Regions from separate parts of the Kushneria sp. AK178 genome, predicted to be linked through region 1. Evidence: predicted binding sites of a transcription regulator. Region 1 holds the regulator's gene; each other region holds the start of a gene.
The links. Region 1 encodes sigma-54, which starts transcription at its own class of promoters, with help from an activator protein. Its sites were predicted from a motif close to TGGCACNNNNNTTGCTNT; they were not measured.
Positions count from the first base shown of each region.

Region 2: the regulator sigma-54 is predicted to act here: its motif matches at 2,116-2,133, upstream of glnL (nitrogen regulation protein NR(II)).
Region 3: the regulator sigma-54 is predicted to act here: its motif matches at 2,918-2,935, upstream of M1D97_RS00960 (NRAMP family divalent metal transporter).

Region 1 covers NZ_CP096381.1:2,176,125-2,181,503, forward strand. Annotated here, with positions in the region: gene lptA (lipopolysaccharide transport periplasmic protein LptA) at 1-552, shown strand, start outside; gene lptB (LPS export ABC transporter ATP-binding protein) at 552-1,277, shown strand; gene M1D97_RS09905 (RNA polymerase factor sigma-54) at 1,397-2,809, shown strand; gene hpf (ribosome hibernation-promoting factor, HPF/YfiA family) at 2,974-3,285, shown strand; gene M1D97_RS09915 (PTS sugar transporter subunit IIA) at 3,289-3,762, shown strand; gene rapZ (RNase adapter RapZ) at 3,774-4,670, shown strand; gene M1D97_RS09925 (HPr family phosphocarrier protein) at 4,657-4,926, shown strand; gene mgtE (magnesium transporter) at 5,015-5,379, shown strand, end outside.
Region 2 covers NZ_CP096381.1:3,269,875-3,275,253, reverse strand. Annotated here, with positions in the region: gene glnA (glutamate--ammonia ligase) at 1-1,312, shown strand, start outside; gene M1D97_RS15080 (hypothetical protein) at 1,442-1,990, shown strand; gene glnL (nitrogen regulation protein NR(II)) at 2,165-3,250, shown strand; gene ntrC (nitrogen regulation protein NR(I)) at 3,243-4,658, shown strand; gene M1D97_RS15065 (isocitrate lyase/PEP mutase family protein) at 4,784-5,379, shown strand, end outside.
Region 3 covers NZ_CP096381.1:209,351-214,729, forward strand. Annotated here, with positions in the region: gene M1D97_RS00950 (5-oxoprolinase subunit B/C family protein) at 1-832, opposite strand, end outside; gene M1D97_RS00955 (LamB/YcsF family protein) at 858-1,628, opposite strand; gene M1D97_RS00960 (NRAMP family divalent metal transporter) at 1,643-2,881, opposite strand; gene M1D97_RS00965 (GntR family transcriptional regulator) at 3,152-3,820, shown strand; gene M1D97_RS00970 (Hsp20 family protein) at 3,912-4,400, opposite strand; gene M1D97_RS00975 (hypothetical protein) at 4,538-5,056, shown strand; gene M1D97_RS00980 (catalase) at 5,040-5,379, opposite strand, start outside.

The DNA.
Region 1 (5,379 bases):
ACGCGCCCTGTGCTGCTGTGTACCTCTGCCCTGCTGCTGGCACTGCTCGGCCAGCAGGCCATGGCCCTGGAAAGCGATCGCCAGAAGCCCATCAATATCGGCGCCGACGAGCTCAACATCGATAACCGCGCCGGCACGGCCGTCTATACCGGCACTGTCGAGGTCGATCAGGGCACCATGAAACTGCGCTCCAGCCGGGTCGAGCTGCAGCGGGCGCAGGGCGGCGGGCTGTCGAGTCTGACCGCCAACGGGGGCAGCGGCGGCCGCGCCTATATCGAACAGCAGCCGGCGCCCAATGACCCGCTCGCCAAGGGCTGGGGCAACACCATCATCTATCACGCTGGAGAGCGGCGGGTCGAGCTGATCGGCAACGCCGAGCTGCATCAAAGCGGGGACACCTTCAACGGCGGCTACGTGGAGTATTTCCTCGACTCCCGTCAGGTCAACGCCCGCGGCAGTCAGAGCGCTCAGGGCAGCAGCACTGGTGACAGCTCGGGCGGCCGCGTTCGCATGCAGCTCACTCCCGAGGATCAACAGGGCAGCAGCAATTAATGAAAACCCTTCACGCAGCCCATCTGGCCAAGAGCTTCAAGGGGCGCCGTGTCGTTCAGGACATCAGCCTGTCGATTCGACAGGGCGAGATCGTGGGACTGCTGGGCCCCAACGGGGCGGGCAAGACCACCTCGTTTTACATGATCGTGGGACTGATCCAGGCCGATGCCGGCCGTGTCGCCATCGACGACCTGGACCTGAGCCGCAGCCCGATGCACAAGCGCGCCCATGCCGGCATCAGCTATCTGCCGCAGGAAGCCTCCATCTTTCGCAAGCTCTCGGTGGCCGACAACATCATGGCCATTCTCGAGACGCGCAAGGACCTTGATCGCCAACAGCGCCGCGACCGTCTCGATCAGCTGCTCGAGGAGTTCAGCATCACCCATATCCGCGACAACATGGGCATGAGCCTTTCCGGCGGCGAGCGCCGGCGTGTCGAGATCGCCCGGGCACTCGCCATCGAGCCGGCCTTCATTCTGCTTGATGAACCCTTTGCCGGTGTGGATCCCATCTCGGTCGGCGAGATCAAGGGCATCATCCGCCAGCTCCGCACCCGCGGCATCGGCGTGTTGATTACCGATCACAACGTGCGTGAAACGCTCGACATCTGCGATAACGCCTATATCGTCGGCAGCGGCCTGATCATTGCCGAAGGCGATGCCAACGCCGTGCTGAACAACCAGCACGTCCGCGATGTCTATCTGGGCCACGAGTTTCGCCTTTGACCTCATCGGCTTACCGACCGATGGCACGGTATTTGCAACATGTAACGCCTTCAGCACTTGCAAGGTCGCCGCGGACTGGATAGCGTGGCATCAAACGTTGGCGACCGGGCGTTATAACCATGATGAAACCCGCCTTACAGCTACGCACTGGCACCCAGCTCACCATGACGCCGCAGCTGCAGCAGGCCATCCACCTGCTGCAGCTGTCCACGCTGGATCTGCAGCAGGAGCTTCAGATGGCGCTGGAGAGCAACCCGCTGCTGGATGTCGAGGAAGAGCAGAGCATCGAACCGCCGGAAACGCCGGCAGACCGGGAGGACTGGGCCGACAGTATCCCCGAGGAGCTGCCGCTGGATGCCCGCTGGGACGATGTGTATACCAACGGCCCCGCGCCGGGCGCCGCGGAAGACGGCTGGAATATCGAGCACAACGCCGTGGCCACCGATCTGGCCTCGCACGTGCGCGAGCAGATCGCGCTGATGGACATGGACGCGCGCGAGCAGCTGATCACCGATACCCTGCTGGACGCACTGGCGCCCAGCGGCTATCTCGGCACGGACCTGGAGGAGCTGGCCGGCGGGCTGCGTCAGCAGGGCCTGAACGATCTCGTCCAGACCGAGATGGAGCACATGCTGGCGCGACTGCAGCAGTGTGACCCCACGGGCGTCTTTGCCCGTGATCTGCGCGAGTGTCTGCTGCTGCAGCTCGATCAGTTACCCGCTGACACGCCCTGGCTTGCCCAGACCCGCCGCATGGTCCGCCAGTTTCTCGAGCCGCTGGGACAGAATGATCGCCGCCTGCTCAAGCGTCGCCTGAACCTCGACGACCAGGCGCTCGATGACGTGATCGCCACCATACGCGCGCTCAATCCGCGTCCCGGCGCGGCCTTTGAAGATGTCGATCAGCATCTTGTGACCCCGGATCTGATCCTGCGACATCACCCCCGCCACGGCTGGCAGGTCGAGCTCAATCAAAACGCCCTGCCGCGGCTTCGTATCCAGCCCGACTATGCCGCCCTGGTGCGCCGCGCCGACAAAAGCGAGGACAACACCTTTCTCAAGCAGCATCTTCAGGAGGCGCGCTGGCTGCTCAAGAGCCTGTCGAGCCGCAATGATACCCTGCTGCGCGTGGGCCAGGAGATCATGACGCGTCAGGCAGACTTTATCGAACACGGGGATGAGGCCCTCAAGCCCATGGTTCTGGCCGATATTGCCCGGGCCGTGGACATGCATGAATCCACCATTTCGCGCGTGACAACCCGCAAATACATTCATACCCCGCGCGGCGTCATGGAGCTCAAGTATTTCTTCTCGAGCCATGTCGGCCAGGAGGGTGATGCTCACGCCAGTACGGCCATTCGCGCCCGGATACGCAAGCTCATTGGTGATGAAACACCGCGACGTCCGCTGTCCGATGCCCGGCTGGTACAGCTGCTGGCCGACAGCGGCATCATGGTGGCCAGACGCACCGTGGCCAAGTATCGCGAGGCGATGGGTATTCCCTCCTCCAGCGAGCGCAAGCGACTGGCCTGAATCACGTGATATGACATGTCCGACAGTCCTGGAACAAATAACGCCACGATTCAGGGTTTGCGCCAACGGGAAAAGCGTTACAATCTGATGGTAGCCGGAGAGGCTTGCAGGTCCGGCAGCCTGGCCAGGCTGTCGGTTATCCGTTTCGATTCAGGGAGCATGCCATGCAGGTAAATATTACCGGGCACCACGTCGAACTGACCGATGCACTGCGCGAGCACGTCAATCAAAAGCTTGCCAAACTGGAACGCCACTATGACAACATCACCAACGTCCAGGTGACCCTGTCTGTCGAAAAGGAGCGCCAGCAGGCTGCGGCCACGCTCCACGCCGCCGGTGCCGAGCTTCACGCCCAGGCCGAGCAGGAAGACCTTTATGTTGCCATCGACGCCTTGACCGAGAAGCTTGATCGTCAGCTGCTCAAGCACAAGGAAAAAACACAGGCCCGCTCCCAGGGCAACGGCAAATACCTGTAACCCATGACACTTGACCAGATACTCCCTTTCGACCGAGTCCTGTTTGATGTGGAAGGCGGCAGTAAAAAGCGTGTGCTGGAATTTTTCAGCGGGTTCATCTCACAAAACATTCCCAGTCTCGACAGTCAGGAAGTCTTTACCCGTCTGATCAGCAGGGAACGTCTGGGGAGCACCGGCGTGGGGAATGGCGTGGCCATTCCCCATGCACGCAACTCGCACTGCCGTCAGCCGCTGGCCGGATTCATGCGTCTTCAGCAGGCCGTGGATTTCGATGCCATCGATGGCGAGCCTGTCGATCTGCTGTTTGTCCTGCTGGTCCCTGAAACCGCCGAGGACACGCACCTGTCTCTGCTGGCACAGATTGCTGAAGTCATGAACGCCGCCGAGACCCGTCACGCCCTGCGTAATGCCCGGGATGCGCAGGAACTTCACGACATCCTGATGCAGGCCATCAGCCAACTTTCCACGCGAGTATAAGCCGCATGGCCATGGAACTTGTTATCGTCAGTGGACGCTCCGGTTCCGGTAAATCCATTGCGCTGCAGGCGCTGGAAGATCAGGGCTTTTACGCCATCGACAATCTTCCGGCGATGCTTCTCTCTGCCCTGGTCGACGAACTTCAGGCCGGCAGTCCACACCGCAATCGGGTCGCGGTCAGCATCGATGCCCGCAACCTGCCCGACGCGCTCGAGCGCTTTCCGGAGCTTCTGGAAGCCCTCTCCACACGCGGCATTCACTGCCGGGTGGTCTATCTGACGGCAGACTCCCGCGTCCTGCTGGAGCGCTATGCCGCCACCCGACGACGTCATCCGCTCACGCGGGAGACCCAGATGACACTGGCCGAGGCGATCGAGGCGGAGCATCAGTTTCTCTCTCCCCTGCGCCATACGGCCGATCTGATCATCGATACCTCCGCTCAGTCGGTGCACGATCTAAGACGCCGTGTGGCCGAGCAGGTGGCGCGTCACGACATCAACGATCTGACGCTGACCTTTGAATCCTTCGGTTTCAAGCGCGGCGTGCCGCTGGATGCCGACATGGTGTTTGACGTGCGCTGTCTGCCCAACCCCTACTGGGATCCGCGCTATCGAACCCAGACCGGGCAGGACGATGACGTGATCGCCTTTCTGGAGGCCCACGATGAAGTCAGGGCGATGTTCGGCGACATCTGTCAGTGGCTGGAACGCTGGCTGCCCTCCTACCTGGCCAGTCATCGCAGCTATCTGACCGTGGCCATTGGCTGTACCGGCGGCCAGCACCGCTCGGTCTATCTGGCCGAGCAGCTTGGCGAGCACTTTGCCGACCAGTTCCCGGCCGTGCGCATTCGCCATCGTGAGCTGACCATCCAGCGCGCTGTCAGCGAGGCGGGTGATGCTTCAGCGTGACCTGACACTGACCAATCGTCGCGGACTGCACGCCCGGGCTGCCACACGGCTGGTGCAGTGCTGTCAGCCCTTTGAGTCGCGTGTCACGGTCTGTCATGGCGAGAGATGTGCCGATGCCGCCAACATCATGTCCCTTCTGATGCTGGCCGCGCCCTGTACCAGCGTGGTCCGGGTTCAGGTCGAAGGCGAGGATGCCGAAGAGGCGCTGGCCGCCATCGTGGCGCTGTTTGATGCGCGCTTTGACGAAGATCAGTAGCCCTTTCGGGCATTCACGAACATTATTCGGCTCTAAACTGGCATACGGCGCCCGAACGGGCTGACACAGGGACAGGGACGTCACGGCAATGAGCAATGAGCAGCAAGGAGGCCAGCCTCGTCTGGAGCGCCTTGAACACGCGCTGGCGCGTCGGGAAATGGATCAGGTACGCCGCCTGCTCCGTCGCGGCCTGCCCCCCGCCGACATCGCCCGGCTGCTGGAGTCCACGCCGCCGCGCGAGCGTGACATTCTCTGGGAACAGGTCGACCATCACGCCAAGGGCGAGATCCTTCAATACCTCAATGATGACATCCAGACCGAATTTTTGACCCGGATGGATGCCTCACAGCTGCTGCTGGCCACCCAGCAGCTCGATAACGACGACGCCGCCGACCTGCTGCAGCGTCTACCCCACACCACGCTGGAAGACATCCTGTCGATGATGACGCCCGA
Region 2 (5,379 bases), 1.1 Mb from region 1:
CATTCCGGCACGCGCCGTGGATGACGAGTTCTTTGAAAACGGTCAGATGTTTGATGGCTCCTCGATTGGCGGCTGGAAGGGTATCAACGAGTCCGACATGATCCTGCTGCCGCAGGACGGCACCGGCTATCTCGACCCGTTCACCGAAGACCCCACCATCGTCCTGCGCTGTGACATCATCGAGCCGGCCACCATGCAGGGCTACGAGCGTGATCCGCGCTCGATCGCCAAGCGCGCCGAAGCCTATCTGGGCAGCACCGGCCTGGGTGACACGGCCTTTTTCGGTCCCGAGCCCGAGTTCTTCATCTTTGATGAGGTGCACTTCAAGAACGACATGAACCATTCGTTCTTCCGTATCTCCTCGGAAGAGGGCGCCTGGGCGACCGACGGCCAGTTCGAAGGCGGCAACATGGGCCACCGTCCGCGCGTCAAGGGCGGCTACTTCCCGGTCCCGCCGGTCGACTCCTTCCACGACATCCGCAGCGCCATGTGCGCCACGCTGGAAGCCGTGGGCCAGAGCGTCGAGGTGCATCACCACGAGGTGGCCAACGCCGGTCAGAACGAAATCGGCGTGAAGTTCAACACCCTGGTGCAGAAGTGCGACGAAGTGCAGACCATGAAGTATGTGATCCACAACGTGGCACATGCCTATGGCAAGACCGCAACCTTCATGCCCAAGCCGATGGCCGGTGATAACGGCAGCGGCATGCACATTCACCAGTCCTTCTGGAAGGACGGCGAAAACATGTTTGCCGGCGACGAGTACGCCGGGCTGTCCGAAACCGCGCTGTACTACATTGGCGGTGTCATCAAGCATGCGCGTGCCCTGAACGCCTTCACCAACCCGTCGACCAACTCCTACAAGCGTCTGGTCCCGGGCTTTGAAGCGCCGGTCATGCTGGCCTACAGCGCCCGCAACCGCAGCGCCTCGATCCGCATTCCCTATACCTCCAGCCCCAAGGCCAAGCGTGTCGAGACCCGTTTCCCCGACCCGATGGCCAACCCGTACCTGGCCTTCGCAGCGCTTTTGATGGCCGGTATCGATGGCATCCGCAACAAGATCCATCCGGGTGAGGCACTGGACAAGAACCTGTACGATCTGCCGGCCGAGGAAGCGCTCAACGTGCCCACGGTCGCCTCGAGCCTCGAGGAAGCCCTCAATGCGCTGAAGGAAGACCATGCCTTTTTGACCGAGGGTGGCGTGTTCACCGAATCGATGATCGAGGCCTACATCGAGCTCAAGATGGAAGACGTCACGGCCGTTCGCATGGCGCCGAGCCCCGTCGAGTACGATCTGTACTACAGCCTCTAAACCTGACGCCAGGCGCCTGTCCGCGGGCCTGTCCAGGGAAAAGCCCCGCTTCGGCGGGGCTTTTTATCGTCCGGGGGCCGGGTCAGGCGCGCCATAATGGGGCTCCCCTGTCCCCGTGGAACTGCTGCCGTGCCGGGTCGCCCCTGTTACCTGATGCTATGGACCGTCGTTGTCTGGCTGCTGCCGGCGGCAGTGATGCCGGATGTCCGGGCGGCGGTCTATCGCCACACGGACGCGCACGGCCATGTCGTCTGGAGCGATCGCCCCGGCGGCACCCGTGCCGAGGTGCGCGCGCCGCGTGTGCTGTCACCGGCCGGCGCCTCCAGCGAGCGCCCGATCACACCGTCCGCGCCGGCGGCCTTTACGCCCTATCAATACGTGCGCCTCAAGCCCCGGTCAGCACCCGTGAGTGTCGAGCGGGCGCGTCGCGGCATTCCTCTGCGCCTCGAGATCGTGCCGCGGCTGCGCGAGGGCGATCGGGTGCAGCTGCGCGTCGATGGCAAGCGGCACCAGTCACCGCTGGCCAGTCGTGTGCTGATGGCCATTGGGCTCGAGGCCGGTCGCCATGAGCTGATCGCCGAGGTGCTCGATCGCAGCGGCACCGTGCGCCAGCGTTCACCGGTCATGACGCTTGAGGTCGTGTCGTCACCTGACCCTGCACCGGCGTCGCCACCGTAATCGGCAAGATGCTGGTCCTTGTGCACTAAAAAGGTGCATCATGGATCGCGCAACGTCGTCGATGGACCACTGTCGCGCTCGCCTGATGGCATTGCTTCCCCATGTGGTGCGCTACCTGTCACATGTGGCGCGCTTTTTGCACTATTCAGGGGAAATGACGTTAACGAGGTGCTCATGCATCAACGCCTGCTGGAACATCTCACCACGGCCGTGGTGCTGCTGGATGAGCAGTTACGCGTTCGCTGGCTCAACCCGGCGGCAGAAGCCCTGATGGGCCTGAGCCTGTCGCGGGTCGAGGGCACGCGGCTTGAGTGTCTGGACGGCGAGGAAGGGCGGATTGCCACCATGCTGGCCGATGCCCTGCGCCTGCAACATCCTTATACCCAGCGCGAAACGCCGCTGGCGCTGACCAGCGGCGAGCGCATCACGGTGGACTACACCGCCACGCCCCTGTCGAAAACCGAGCTGTTGCTGGAGTTTGAACCGCGCGACCGCCTGATGCGCATCTCTCGCGAGGAGTCGCTGATTGCGCGCCAGGAGATGGTCAAGGTGCTCACCCGTGGGCTGGCGCACGAGGTCAAGAATCCGCTGGGCGGCATCCGCGGGGCGGCGCAGCTGCTCGAGCGCGACCTGCCCGACGACAGCCTCACCGAATTTACCCGCATCATCATCGAGGAGGCCGATCGCCTGCGCGATCTGGTCGATCGCATGCTGGGGCCCAACCGGCCGGTCGAGCAGCAGCCCATCAACGTGCATGAAGTGGTCGAGCGGGTGCGAGCGCTTTTACAGGCCGAGACCGACACCATCGCGCTGGTGCGGGACTATGACCCCAGTCTGCCCGCCATCATGGGCGATGCCGACCAGCTCATTCAGGCGGTATTGAACGTCACCCGCAACGCCGTCCAGGCGCTCAAGGAAAACGCCACCGAGCAGCCTACGGTCACCCTGCGCACCCGGGCACGGCGGCAGTTCACGCTGGGCGCCGAGCGCCACCGGCTGGTCTGCGAGGTCTGCGTGATCGACAACGGCCCCGGCGTCCCCGAGACGCTGGCGGAGTCGCTGTTTTATCCGATGATCTCCGGGCGCGCCGAGGGCAGCGGGCTGGGGCTGTCGATCGCCCAGTCGATCCTGCACCAGCACCAGGGGCTGATCGAGTGTGACAGCCGCCCCGGTCATACCGAATTTCGTCTTTTGATTCCGCTGGAAGGCTTCAGCGATACCGAGCACGACCGACCTGCCAACGGAGGCACCCATGAGTGATACGGCCCGCGTCTATATCGTGGATGATGATCGCGCCATCCGCTGGGTACTCGAGCGTACGCTGGCCCAGCCTGATATCGAGGTTTCGAGCTTCGAACGGGCCGACCAGGCCGAGGAGGCGATCAATCGCCAGCCTCCCGATGTCCTGCTTACCGACATTCGCATGCCGGGCGTCGATGGCCTGGATCTGATGGCGCGAGTGCGCGAGCGTCATGCCGACATGCCGGTGATCATCATGACCGCACACTCCGATCTCGACAGCGCCGTGGCCTCCTATCAGGGCGGCGCGTTCGAATACCTGCCCAAGCCCTTTGACGTCGATGATGCGCTGTCGCTGGTCCGCCGCGCCGTGGCTCATGCCCGCGAGCGCCAGATTCCAGCCCGAGCGCCGGAGGGCATCCAGGCCGAGATCATCGGCGAGGCGCCGGCCATGCAGGAGGTGTTTCGCGCCATCGGTCGGCTCTCCCACTCCCACATCACCGTGATGATCAACGGCGAGTCGGGGACCGGCAAGGAGCGGGTCGCCCGCGCCCTGCACCAGCACAGCCCGCGTGGCCATCAGCCCTTTATCGCGCTCAACATGGCCGCCATTCCACGCGATCTGATGGAATCGGAGCTGTTCGGTCATGAAAAGGGCGCCTTTACCGGCGCCACTGCCCAGCGCCGCGGCCGCTTCGAGCAGGCCGACGGCGGCACGCTCTTTCTCGACGAGATCGGTGACATGCCGGCCGAAACCCAGACGCGGCTGCTGCGCGTGCTGGCCGATGGCGAGTTCTACCGGGTCGGCGGCCACGTCCCGGTACGGGTGGACGTGCGCATTATCGCCGCCACCCACCAGCACCTGGAGCAGCTGGTCGAGGAGGGGCGCTTTCGCGAGGACCTGTTCCACCGGCTCAACGTGATCCGCGTGCACCTGCCCAGGCTCTCCGAGCGCCGCGAGGACATCCCGCGGCTGGCCCGGCACTTTCTGGCCGAGGCGGCAAAGGAACTCTCTGCCGAGCCCAAGGTGCTCACCGAAGCCGCCGAGCAGCATCTGGCCCATCTGCCTTGGCCGGGCAACGTGCGCCAGCTGGAGAACACCTGTCGCTGGCTGACCGTCATGGCGTCCAGCCGCGAGGTGCTCGTCGATGACCTGCCGCCGGAGCTGCGCGATCTCGAGCGCCCCGGCGAGGGGAGCAATGACTGGCGCAGCGCCTTTCGCGAGTGGGCCGACCGGGCCTTGGCGGCCGGCCATACCCACCTGCTGGAAGAGGCGGTGCCGGATTTCGAGCGCATCCTGATCGAGACCGCGCTCAAGCACACCGGCGGGCGCAAGGGCGAGGCCGCCGAGCTGCTGGGCTGGGGTCGCAATACCCTGACCCGCAAGCTCAAGGTGCTTTTGCCGGCGCTGGCCGACAGCGCCGACTGATCCAGTGTCTCGAGGGAGATCCGGGGGCACCGGATTGGTGCGTTATGGGACAAACGTATAAAGTAGAGCGCCATCAAGGATGGGTCTTCGGGCCCATCGCCGCTTTCTGATGTCCAGGAGTTGTCATGGCTACCCCTTCCCAGCACGATCTGCGCTACCAGTTCCGCGACCTGCTTGCCCGCGAGGAGTGCTTTTATACCGCCTCGACCTTTGATCCCATGTCTGCCCGCATTGCCGCTGATCTGGGATTCGAGGTCGGCATTCTGGGCGGTTCGGTCGCCTCGCTGCAGGTGCTGGCAGCGCCCGATTTTGCTTTGATCACCCTCAGCGAGTTCGTCGAGCAGGCCACCCGCATCGGCCGCGTGGCGCGTCTGCCGATCATTGCCGATGCCGACCACGGCTACGGCAACGCGCTCAACGTCATGCGCACCATCACCGAGCTCGAGCGCGCCGGGGTGGCCGCACTGACCATCGAGGACACGCTGCTGCCGGCCAAGTACGGCCGCAAGTCCACCGATCTGGTGCCGCTGGAAGAAGGTGTGGGCAAGATTCGCGCCGCGCTCGAGGCTCGCATCGATCCCGCCATGGCCATTTTTGCCCGCACCAATGCCGGTGTGCTGAGTACCGAGGACGCCACCACGCGCGCCATGGCCTACGAGCGCGCCGGCGCCGACGGCATCTGCATGGTCGGCATCCGTGACTTTGAGCATCTCGAAAGCAT
Region 3 (5,379 bases), 1.5 Mb from region 1:
CGATGACCGTGGCACTGGCGGGGTTGCCGACGATTCGATTGGCGCCGCGCAGGGCGCTTTTGTCCATGGCGCCGGCGGTCGAGACGCCCTGGTCGGTCCGGCCCTCGCGGCCGGGGTCCTGAAAGAGGCTCTGCAGGCCGGGCTGCAGAATCTCCAGACAGGGGGTGGTGCCGGTATCGCGAACCGCGGGGGAGCCGGCAGGGGCGCTGACCCGTGTCGGGGACTCGTCGGTGACGGTAAAGCGCACCCGCATGCCGGGCTGCAGCAGCGCGGCCGGCTCGCGATGGATGTCCCACATTTTTAGCGGCGTGGTGCCGATCAGCTGCCAGCCGCCGGGGCTGTCGGTGGGGTAGATGCCGCTGAAGGTACCGGCCAGCGCCACGGCGCCTGCCGGAATACGGGTGCGCGGCGTGTCACGCCGGGGCACGTCAAGGCCCGCGCCGCCGCTGAGATAGGCAAAGCCCGGGGCGAAGCCGCAGAAGGCGACCTGATAGTCGTGCTTGCTGTGGCGGCGGATCACTTCATCGGTGCTCATGTCGAGCAGCCGGGCCACATCATCGAGATCCTCGCCGTTGTAGTGCACGGGGATCTCGATCAGTTCGCCGTGCCGGTGAGCGCCGCCGCTGACAGGGCAGGCCCCGAGCGTAGAGGCGAGCTGCGCGGCGCTGATACGCGCCGGAATGAAATGGATCAGCAGGGTGCGCGCCGCCGGAATGATGGTGGTGACGCCGTCGATCGGGGTGCGCTGGAGCCGGTCATAAAGCCCCAGCGCCTGCGACAGGTCATCGAGCTCGACCAGCAGGGTGCTCAGGTTGACGGGCAGTATTCTCATGAAAGCTCCCGGCGTGTCGTGACGTTCATGGTGTTTTCCCGGCAAAGGCCTTCAGCTCGACGCCGGCCTGGGCCAGACGCCCACGCACCGCTTCGGCCAGGGCGACGGCGCCGGGGCTGTCGCCGTGGACGCAGATGGAATCGGCTTCAAGGGCAATATCGTGACCGTCGATGGTCTCGATCACGCCGTCATGCACCAGCCGTCGCATCCGCTCGGCGACCCGGTCACCGTCATGAAGCACCGCGCCTTCTTCCCGGCGCGACACCAGGCTGGCGTCACGCTGGTAGGCGCGATCGGCAAAGGCCTCGGCCGCCACGCGCAGCCCGGTATCACGGGCCCACTCGATCAGCGGCGTGCCGGCCAGCGCGACCAGGATCAGCTCGTCATCAACGGTCTTCAACGCCTCGATGACGGCGCGTGCCTGGCGCTCGTCCCGGGCGATGGTGTTGTAGAGCGCGCCGTGCGGCTTGACGTAGCGCACCGACGTGCCGGCGGCCCGGGCCAGCCCCTGCAGGGCGCCGATCTGATAGATCACATCGCCCATCAGTTCATCACTGGCAAGATCCATGTTGCGCCGGCCAAAGCCCACCAGGTCCGGATAGCTGACGTGGGCCCCGACGCTGACGCCGTGTTCGGCGGCGGCCTTCAGGGTGCGCAGGATGCCGCTCGGATCACCGGCGTGAAAGCCGCAGGCGACGTTGGCACTGGTGACGATGCCGAGCATGGTGGCGTCATCGCCCATGTGCCACGCCCCGAAGCTTTCGCCCAGGTCGCTGTTTAAATCGATGGAGGCCATGTGAAACTCCCGGTTCAGGCAGAGGGTGTCAGAAAGTCAAAGATCGGGCCGATGGCGTTAAAGCCCATGGTCCAGGTCAGCGCGCAGACCACCGCCCCCGAGATCAGGAGCCAGCGCGGGTAGCGGTGTCCGTGCATCAGATCGCTTCGGCGCCAGGCGACATAAATGAACAGCGTCAGGCCGACCGGCAAAATCAGTCCGTTGAAACCGCCGACAAAGACCAGCAGCGCCGCCGGGGGCGTGCCCACCGACACAAAGGCGATCAGCGAGATGGCGATAAAGATCAGCGTAGCGCGATTGCGCACGTCTTCACTGATGCCGGGGCGAAAGGCGCTCAGAAAGGTCATGGAGGTGTAGGCCGCACCGATGATGCTGGTGATGCCGGCGGCCCAGAGAATCAGGCCGAAGGCGCGCAGGCCCAGCTCGCCGGCGGCGGCCTGAAAGGCCTGGGCGGCCGGATTGGCGCTCTGGCTGGAGACGTCGATGACCACGCCGCTGGCGACCACGCCGAGAATGGCCAGAAACAGGATATAGCGCATCACGCCGGTGACCAGAATGCCGCGCAGGGCGGCTTGTGAAACGGTATCGACGTTGTCGACCCCGCCCAGCCCTTTATCCAGCAGGCGGTGGGCGCCGGCATAGGTGATATAGCCGCCGACGGTGCCGCCCACGATGGTGGTGATGGTGGCAAAGTTGATGGTGTCGGGCATCACGGTCTGGCGCAGCGCCTCGCCCACGGGCGGATGGGAGGCAAACGCCACGAACACCGTCATCGCCAGCATCACCATGCCCAGCACCACAATGATGCGATCGATGGCCACGCCGGCCCGCCGGGAGGAGAAAATGGCGCCGGCGATCACGGCGCTGATCAGCCCGCCCCATGTCGTGTCTAGCCCCACCAGGGCGTTGAGCCCCAGACCGGCGCCGGCAATGTTGCCGACGTTGAAGGTCAGCCCGCCGACGATGATCAGAATCGCCAGCAGATAACCGCTGCCGGGCAGCGCGGCGTTGGCCACTTCGGGGGCGCGCAGGCCGGTGACGGTGACCACCCGCCAGATGTTGAGCTGCACCACCAGGTCGATGAGGATCGAGGCCAGAATGCCGAAGGCAAAGGCGGCGCCCATCGTGGCGGTAAAGGTGGCGGTCTGGGTGATGAAGCCGGGGCCGACGGCCGAGGTGGCCATCAAAAAGACGGCGCCGATCAGCGAGGCGCGCCGGGAGCGGGCGAACCCGGCGTCAGAAGGTGCTGCCATATCAGGGGCTCCGATGGGGAAGGATGACAGGCCCTGCCAGCAATTGTCGTGCCACAACCGGCAGAGCGACCGGGGCTTGTAGAACTTGTCGACGTTGATTGTTCAACAATACCGGGGCCGATCGCGGTGTGATATTCGACTTGCGTTCCATTGTGGTGCATTGGGCAGGTGAAGGGCGCCGTTATGGTGCGCCTGGAAGGCTTGTCGGCGGGCATCCTTATCGGGAACACTGGGAGACCCTTCAAACGGCATGATCAAGATGGCGCTTCAATGACAACGCAGGGCCTGGAAAACAGAAGCAGACCGCTGGGCGAGACCGTCACAAACGGCATTCGACGGCTGCTGGTGGAGGGGGCGTTTGCCCCGGGGCAGCGCCTGTCGGAAATGGCGCTGTGCGAGCGCCTGGGCGTATCGCGCAACACGCTCCGGGAGGCCTTTCGCACCCTGGCCCATGAAGGCCTGGTGACCCATCAGCCCCATCGGGGCGTCTTCGTGACCCGGCCCGATGCCGCCTCCATCGTTGAAATCTACCGGCTACGACGCTTCATCGAGTGCCGCGCGCTGAGCGAGGCCTGGCCCTGCCATCCGGCAGTGAAGGGGATGCGTGCGGCAGTGGCGGATGCCCGGGCCTTCAGCGAGCAGCAGGACTGGCAGGCGGTGGGCACGGCCAACATGGCCTTTCACGGAGAGATCGTGGCGCTGGCGGACAGCCCGCGGCTGGATGCCTTCTTTCGCGGGGTGCTGGCCGAGCTGCGCCTCGCCTTCGCCCTCATGCCCGACCGGGAGTGGCTGCACGGCCCCTATGTCGAGATGAACCAGCAGGTGCTGGAGACCTTTGACGCCGGCGACACCAACGCGGCCGTGGCGCTGCTGGAGCAGTATCTGGCGCAGTCCGAGCGCACCGTGCTGGCCGCCTGGGAGCGTCAGGCCGCGCCCTGACCCTTTTCTCACACAGCAAAAGGCCCCGCCGGCGTCGGCGGGGCCTTTTTTAACGGCGCATTGATCGCCCTGATCGAGCGAGCCAACGCACTCAGGCGCTAGCGGGCTCGGCGGCAGACATTGTCCGGCTCGAGTGGTCGGTCAGCGCGCGCTGGTTGGAACTGATCGGGATCTGACGGGCGCGCTGCTGCTCGGGCACCACTCGCAGCAGGTCGACCATCAGCAGGCCGTTTTCAAGCCTGGCGCCCTGGATCTCGATATTCTCGTCAAGCCGGAAGGAGAGCCGGAACGAGCGCCTGGAGATGCCACGATGCAGATACGTAACCCCTGAATCGTCGCTGTCACTGTTGCTGCGACCACCGGTAATGGTCAGTACGCGGTTTTCGACGTTGACGTCGAGCTCTTCCTCGGCAAACCCGGCCGTGGCTATCGCAATGCGATAGTCGTTGTCGCCATGCTTTTCGACGTTGTAGGGCGGATAGCTGGGCGCATCGTTGTGCATGGCCTGTTCGAAAAGATCATTCAGTCGATCAAAGCCGATGCTGCGACGAAAGAGCGGAGAAAGGGTCATGGTGTTCATAAAACCTCCTGATGGACAGCAAAGTTCGTCACTACCGTGATTGAGAAATCGCAGACCCGCATGGGCGGCATCTACGCTCGCGTCAGCCGCCCTGATGGCGCCAGCTGCCGCGACATTATGTTAAATAGTGTCGCCTGTTGGCGTTTCAAGTCTTCCCTGAAAAAAATCCTGTCTCTTTTTTTGCCGGGCGTCACTGGTCAGGAAAACAGGGCCGGCAGGCGTCTTTTCAAGAGGACATGTCAAAAAATATCGGGGCAGGGTGGACGGGCATCGATATTGCCCTTTCGAGGGCTGCTCTTTTGGCGCGCGGCGTCGATGGTCATGGAATCACGACCACCGTAAACCGCCTCAGGAATCAGCCCCATGTGCACAGCCCCAACTGCCGGCACGATCATCATCATGAGCATGGCCACATCCATGGTCCGAATTGCAGCCACGGTGTGCAAAAGCCCACGCGCAACGCGTTGAAGGATATCGGCCACAATGATCCTTGCCCCTGTGGCAGCAAATACAAGAAGTGTCACGGCGAACAAGCCGGGCGCACGATACCGGCAGATATAAAAAACCGGCGCCAGAAGGCGCCGGTTCTTTTTGAAAACAGACATCAGGGCCGGGACGCGCCCGACCTGATGCTGCTGATCAGAGCTTGCCGCTGAGAACTTCTTCAGCAGTCACCTGACGGTTGGTGACCGAGCTGGTCCACTGGCCCCAGCCTTCGGCGCTGACGGTGTCACCGTTGTTGCCCAGGTTCTCGAGACGCTTTTTGTCGTCGTCGGTGAGGACCTGTCTGGCCAGCGGCTGGAGATGCTTGACGTCACCCACGCTCATGCCGAGTTTTTCGGCCACGCGGTTGCCGTAGTCGTCATGGACCATCCAGAAGTGCCACAGCATGCGCTCCTGTACGTCACGCTCGCACTGACTCAGCATGTCGCCCATGTTGAAGGTCAGGTCTTCGCGCTCCCAGTCCTGCATGGTGTTG